Regions from separate parts of the Streptomyces sp. NPDC101194 genome, predicted to be linked through region 3. Evidence: riboswitches for the same ligand, from Rfam matches in the RefSeq annotation. Region 3 holds a riboswitch; each other region holds the start of a gene.
What was found. A riboswitch is a leader RNA that binds a small molecule or an ion and turns the genes downstream of it on or off. The one in region 3 is predicted to bind cyclic di-AMP.

Region 1 (2,257 bases), on a different contig from region 3:
GATCCGGCCTCGGTTTCGGCGGCCCGGAAGCATGTGGTCCGGGTGCTCACCGAATGGGGCCTGACCGTCGACACCGAGTTCGCCGACAGTATCCGCCTCATCGTCTCGGAGCTTGCGACCAACGCCGTCCAGCACACCTTCGGGCAGTCGCCCACCTTCACCGTGGACCTGAGACTGGAGCAGGAGGAACAGCTCTATCTGGGGGTGACGGACAGTCACCCACGCTGGCCCCGCAGGCTGCCCGCCGCCGTTCAGCAGGACAACGGGCGCGGCATGGTGATCATCCGTTGTCTCGCCAAGGAGTGCGGCGGCCGGCTCACCGTCACCCCCACCGCCGACGGCGGCAAGACGGTCTGGATCGCGCTTCCCTGGAGCATCCCCGTGCAGGGCTGACCGAGGGCGGGAGCGACGCAGGGCGTGCCGCGTCGGGTCGGGTGACCGCCCCGCACCGGTGACGAGCGGATCAGCGGCACGGGGCGGTGCACCGCCGGCGGGTCGGGGCCGGAGGGAGGTGAGGATCCGCCGGACGGGTCAGCCGACCCGCCCGTAGTAGACGCGCTTCGTCCAGATCTTCTCCAGTCGGACCACCGCGCCGGTCCTCGGCGAGTGCCAGATCTTGCCGTGGCCGGCGTAGATCCCCACGTGGTAGACGCTGCGACCGTAATGGAAGAAGACCAGGTCGCCGCGTTTCCTGTGCGAGGCCGAGACATGGCGGGTCTTGTTGTACTGCTGCTGGGCGGTGCGGGGGAGCCGCTTGCCTGCCTTCTTGAACGAATAGACCGTCAGTCCCGAACAGTCGAAGAGGTTGGGACCGGTGGCCCCCCACCGGTACGGCGCCCCCTTCTTCGACGCGGCGATGTTCAGCGCCTTCATCGAGGGAGTCGCCGCCTGGGCCTCCGGCGTGGCGCCGGGGGCGAGCACGGTGCCGCCGACGGCGGCGAGAGTCAGAACCGAGGCCGTACCGGCCCGGACGAGCAGAGACGGGACATGAACCTGCGCAGTCATGCGCAACCCTTCGTCAGCCGCCTGTGAAGGATGACCTGTCGGGTTCGGGCTGGCGAAGTTGCCCGGCCGCGCTCGGCGGCTTCACCCCGAGGATCGACCGGTGATCCGGCCGACCCGTTGTGCTCGGGTCCTCCACTCCTGCCGATCCACTTCTGTCGACCAGACATCCGGACGACGGCAGGACTCGGCGTCCGCCCGGACCGCCCCGTCGCGGTGACGGGGGCTTGTCGTCCCAGGGATCTTGACTCACCGACTGCCGGATTTCCGAAGGGAAGCGATGATTTGCGTGGATCATCACGAATGACCCGTTCGGGTGGAGGCGGCGCACTCTCGGGTGGGGTCGTTCACCGGGACCCGTCTCGTACCAGCACTGGAATCGTTGATTCCGTTCACTGGTCATCTGAAAAGCGCAAGTTGAGATATCCGTCGTGAGGGGGGCTTCCTACGCCGAACGAGCGAGGAATTTCGATGTACCCACCGGGCGTGTCGTGTACGGGAGTTGGCCGAATCCCGGCTGTCGGCGGGGGTGGGGGAGCCGACCGGACCCCGGCGGTGCCGGGGCCGGTGGAGACTGATCAACTCGGCGGAGCGGGGGGTACGGTGACACGTCCGGCCCGCCGCTCCCCGTCCAGTACGCGCAGCGCTCGTGCCAGGGTTCCCGTGTGGATCTGCGCCTCGCCGCGTTCATGCATCGACGCGAGGGCATCCCGCAGCGCGCCCGCCCGGGACACGAGTGCCTGCGCGGCGCGCAACGCGCCGTAGGTGTCGCTGCCACGGGCCGGATTGATCCGGCCCAACTGGTCGAGGACTTCGAGGTAGTGGTCGATGAACTCCCCCTCCGCGCGGGTCAGTGCGGGCAGTTGCGGCAAGTGTGGCGGCTGCACCGGGCGTTCACCTCGTGCCATACGTGGGGAGCGATGACTTCCGGTTCTGTGTGAGGTGGTCCACCAGGCCGTACGCCTTGGCGCCCGGGGCGTCGAGAATGAGATCGCGCTCGATGTCGGTGGCGATCCGCTCTGCGTCACGGCCGGTGTGGCGGGCCAGCAGTGTGATGAGCATTTCGCGGACCCGTTCCAGCTCCAGGGCCTCGATCTCCAGGTCGGAAGGCCGGCCCTGCACCGGCTCGCTGAGCGCGGGTTGCTGTACGACGACCCGGGCTCCCGGCAGTGCGTGCCGTCGGCCCGGAGCGCCTGCGGCGAGCAGTACGGAGGCGCAGGAACCGGCCTGGCCCAGGCAGAAGGTCTCCACGTCG
Region 2 (2,257 bases), on a different contig from region 3:
GCAGATAGCCGTGGCCCAGAAGGTCCTGGCCGACAAGGGTCCGCAGGCGTGGCCCAGCTGTGCGGTCATCTCCGGTCTCGCGGCGGACGGGACGCTGCCGGGTGTCGACCCGGGGGTCGCGCCCTCCGGCAAGCCGACGAACGGCACTGAGTCGGCTGACGACGAGTCGGCCACCCCCTCCGAGACCGCCACGCCGTCGGACAGGGCCGACGGCCACTCGGGTGCCCACGGCAAGTCGGCGGCGAAGAAGGGGCACTCCGCGAAGCCTTCGGCCACCGGGTCGGTCGCCCCGTCCTCGGATCCGTCCCCCGAAGCGTCCGATTCTCCCCGTAAGTCCGACTCGTCCAATGGTGTGAGCGGCAAGCATCGCGGCGCCCCGGCGCCCGAGGGGAGCCGGGGCGCGAACGGCGGCGTCGACCGCGAGTCGGGTCGTCATGCCTCCCGCGGTGGCGGCGACGCCCGCCACGCGGGCGCGTCGGCGGCCGACGGCACGTACACCGTCCGCTCCGGCGACAACCTCTGGGCGATTGCTGATGCACAGAAGGTTCCCGGCGGCTGGCCCGCGCTCTATGAGGCCAACAAGGGGACGGTCGGCTCCGACCCGGACCTCATCCTCCCTGGCCAGAGCCTCCGTATCGATGTGAAGGCCGACTGAGAGCGGTCTGAAAATCGGCTAATGGAGCCTCAAAAACCGGGGTAGTTCAGGGACCTATGTCCGCTTATGCGTAAGTGAGACATGGGTCTCTTTACGTCAACTGGCGTGTCGCGTCCGGGTTGCGCTTCCGCATCGCCTCCGACCTGCGAAAACGACGGTTCCTCAGATGCAAGTAAGGGCTGATTGTCCGATGTGTCCATCTTTGAATGTGGGGGTTGCCTGTGTTTACGGTCGGAACCGCTCGCACCGCGGGCCCCGTCGACCGTCACGCCGAATCCTGCCGTCGGTCGAAGGGAACAGACGCGTAAAGCGCCGTAGGCAGGAGCGGGGGACCCAGGTAGGCGCCGGCCTGATCGTCGAAAAGCGGATCAGGGACGGCTTGGGGTGAAGTCGCGCGCTAGGACGTGCGACCGGGCAACTCACTTGGCCCGAACCCGACAGCTCACCTCGTAGGCGTCGGTGAGGAGAAGTTCCATGCTGTTTTCCAGCAAGGGCAAGCACCGCCGCCCGTCCAAGGCCGTCCGTGTCGCCACGCTCGCCGGTGTCGCCGGTACCGCCGTCGCCGTCCCGCTGATGGGTGCGACCGGTGCCTCCGCAGCCTCCGTCGCCACCTGGGACGCCGTCGCGCAGTGCGAGTCCGGTGGCAACTGGTCCATCAACACCGGCAACGGCTACTACGGCGGTCTGCAGTTCTCGCAGTCCAGCTGGGCCGCCGCCGGCGGTACGCAGTACGCCCCCCGCGCCGACCTGGCCACCAAGGCCCAGCAGATCGCCGCCGCCGAGAAGCTCCTCGCCATGCAGGGCCCGAGCGCCTGGGGCTGCGCCGGCGCCGGCAACCTGCGCAACGACGGTGTGGACCCGGGTGTCGACACCGGCTCCTCCTCGAAGACCGCCTCCGGTGCCACGCGGCAGAGCACCCCGGCCGCGCCCGAGCGGCAGTCGCAGCCGAAGAAGGCCGAGCGCGCCGAGGCCCCCGCCACCAACCGCTCGGACCGCTCCGCCGCCCCGCAGGCCGAGTCGAAGAAGACCGTCACCACCCCGACCGGTCAGAAGGTCGCGAAGGGCGACGGCGAGTACAAGGTCGTCTCCGGCGACTCCCTGAGCAGGATCGCCGCCGACCACAAGGTCAAGGGCGGCTGGCAGCACCTGTTCGAGCTGAACAAGGACATCGTCAAGGACGCCGACCTGATCTACCCGGGTCAGCAGCTGCACCTGACGAAGTAGTCCGGGACCTCTCCTCCCTGAGCACCCCGGCCCGGCGCGCGTTCCCCCGTACGCGCCGGGCCGGGGTTTCCGTGTGGCCCCCTGCTTCCGCGGGCGCGTCACCTCTGTATGCGCGGCAGCTCCGTCCCGGCGGGGCGCGTCGTCTCGGTGTCGCGTCATAACGGGAGGGGCGGGCCCGCGCGAGGCAGGTCTCCGGGCAGGCCCCGGGACGTGCATGATCGTTCAACTTTTGTAGTTACCGGCCAGTAAAATTCTGGCTGTTTGCCCTGTAATGCTCGCTCTTGGGTCCTTTTTCGTCCCAGGGGACGGGCGGTCGTCCGACTGAGCGGGCCGGGCCGGTTAGGCTCTTGTCGCAAGGCCAAAGTGACCCTGCACAAC
Region 3 (2,257 bases):
CACATCCCCGGCCTCGATGGCGCGCAGCGCGGCGCGCCGCTCGGCGATGCCGAGGGCCGCGTCCACACGCAGCGTCGTGTCGAGGGTGATGTTCTGCGGCAGGTAGGCGAGGCTCCCGCCGACCGTCACCGAGCCCCGGGTGGGACGCAGCCGGCCGGCCAGCAGTCGCAGCAGGGTGGACTTGCCCGCGCCATTGGTACCGACGAGCCCGGTACGGCCGCGGCCGATGCTGAGCGAGAGGCCGTCGAGGACGGTCGTGCCGTCCGGCCACTGGAAGGACAGCGCCGAGCAGGTGAGCGAAGCGCTGGGGGCAGTGGGTGTCGCCATGGTGATCCTCGCAGTCGCAAGCGTGGTGAAGGGGGCTTCGTATGCGAGCACCACGCAGCGACCGTGCCGAGAAGGAGGGTGCGGCGGTCCGGAAGGTCGAAGGACGGCTGAGGCACCGAGGTCGCATCCACGCGGGGTCACGGGCAGGGGAAAGCACTGCTACTGCGTGACAGGCGTACGGCGGGAGCCGTACGGCGCGATGTTCGCGAACCTCAGATGCGCAACGTCCACCTCTATCGGAGACAACAGGGCCGCTCGGAACGATAACGAGCCGCAGGACGAAAGGCAAAGCCCCGAGGTGACGGAGCCGTGTCGGACGTGGTCGGGCCGATGCGTGGGTGCGCCGGAGCGAAGAGCCTTCGAGCGAGCGACCCAATGTCACTGTATGACCGATTTGTCAAAAATTAATAACTTCGTCAATAAAGGGGCTTTCTCTACCTACTGCACCATTTGAACACCAAGGGAAATATCCCTTTTGCGGCTTCGTGGTGTGAGTCACGTTCGAGGGGTTCGAAGGTCTCGGCGACCGGCGCGCTTCCCTTCTGTGCAAGGAAATCCGGCTGCGTGGTGTGAGCTGGATTACGGCGAATTCCATTAATCGATCTTGGAATGAAATGTGATCCAGAAATAGGGGCTTGTTCCTTTTGGTGTTTCTCGCCTACGGTCACCGTCAATCCGGACGGAACGCCAAATCCTGCCGCCGTCCGAGAATCCGACCCACTCACGTACGGCAGGAGCGGGGGACCCAGGTAAGCCGCCGGTCCGGTATCCGGAACGGCTCGGGGTGAAGTCGCATTCGCGTGCGGCCGGACATCTCCAGTCCGAACCCGACAGCTCACCTCGCAGGCGACGGAGAGGAATTCAGCATGTCCACAACGGGTAAGCACGGTCGCCGCAAGTCCACTTCGCTGACCCGCGGCTTCATTGTCGCGGCCACCGGCGGAGTCGCCCTCGTACTTCCGCTGGTGGGTGCCGGCTTCGCCTCCGCCGCGCCGGCGCAGGCCGCCACCGCAGCCAAGGCCGTGGCGTCGAAGAGCGCCACCGCCGAGGGAGTTTCCGTACAGAAGGCCGCGCCCGCGACGTATTCCGTGGTCGCCGGCGACACCCTTTCCAAGATCGCAAGAGCGCATTCCCTCAGCGGTGGCTGGCAGAAGCTGTACGCGGACAATCGAAATGTCATCGGTGACAATCCCGGTCTGATTGCCCCGGGTATGACGCTGACTATCGGGGCAGCCGCCCCTGCCGCGACCACCGCGAAGACCGCCGCCGCATCGGCTGCGACCACGTCCGCGGCGAAGCCCGCGACGTACGCGAACAATCTGGACGGCTGGATCAGGGAAGCGCTGGCCGTCATGGCCAAGCACGGAATCCCCGGCAGCTACGACAGCATCCACCGCAACATCATGCGCGAGTCCTCCGGTAACCCGCGGGCCATCAACAACTGGGACTCGAACGCTGCCGCGGGAACGCCCTCCAAGGGCCTTCTGCAGATCATCGACCCGACGTTCCGCGCCTACCACGTGCCCGGCACGTCCATGGACAGCTACGACCCGGTCGCCAACATCACCGCAGCGTGCAACTACGCCGCCGACAAGTACGGTTCGATCGACAACGTCTTCGGCGCGTACTGACGTACAGGGGCACCGAAAGGCGGTTCAGGACCGACGGGTGGCGAGAGGCCGGAGACTTTTCCGGCAACGGACCACCCACCGGTCAGGGGCCGCCTTTCGGCTGTTCGTCGACAAGAGTCGCACGCGGCGTCGATGTCAGGTGGCAGGCCGACGGGAGCCCGGAACGGTCACATGGCGGGCGAGCCAGGACAGCAGGGGTGCCAGTTCCTCCGCCGCCACGAGCACGGAGTCGACCAGCGCCGCCGTGTGCTGTGCGCAGTCCCCGCCGAGGGGGCGGGCGGCGGTGACGGAGCGGTGCC

Region 1: another riboswitch for cyclic di-AMP. It lies ahead of ACIRP2_RS29230 (C40 family peptidase); the one in region 3 lies ahead of ACIRP2_RS21995 (transglycosylase SLT domain-containing protein).
Region 2: another riboswitch for cyclic di-AMP. It lies ahead of ACIRP2_RS24340 (transglycosylase family protein); the one in region 3 lies ahead of ACIRP2_RS21995 (transglycosylase SLT domain-containing protein).

What each region holds. Positions count from the first base shown of each region.
Region 1 is NZ_JBIWOS010000009.1:164,334-166,590, reverse strand. It holds gene ACIRP2_RS29235 (ATP-binding protein) at 1-393, shown strand, start outside; gene ACIRP2_RS29230 (C40 family peptidase) at 532-1,005, opposite strand; cyclic di-AMP (ydaO/yuaA leader) riboswitch at 1,010-1,195, opposite strand; gene ACIRP2_RS29225 (hypothetical protein) at 1,581-1,889, opposite strand; gene ACIRP2_RS29220 (ATP-dependent Clp protease proteolytic subunit) at 1,897-2,257, opposite strand, start outside.
Region 2 is NZ_JBIWOS010000006.1:404,827-407,083, forward strand. It holds gene ACIRP2_RS24335 (transglycosylase family protein) at 1-655, shown strand, start outside; cyclic di-AMP (ydaO/yuaA leader) riboswitch at 956-1,126, shown strand; gene ACIRP2_RS24340 (transglycosylase family protein) at 1,130-1,879, shown strand.
Region 3 is NZ_JBIWOS010000005.1:515,385-517,641, reverse strand. It holds gene ACIRP2_RS22000 (ABC-F family ATP-binding cassette domain-containing protein) at 1-327, opposite strand, end outside; cyclic di-AMP (ydaO/yuaA leader) riboswitch at 1,031-1,189, shown strand; gene ACIRP2_RS21995 (transglycosylase SLT domain-containing protein) at 1,194-1,958, shown strand; gene ACIRP2_RS21990 (DUF2461 family protein) at 2,094-2,257, opposite strand, start outside.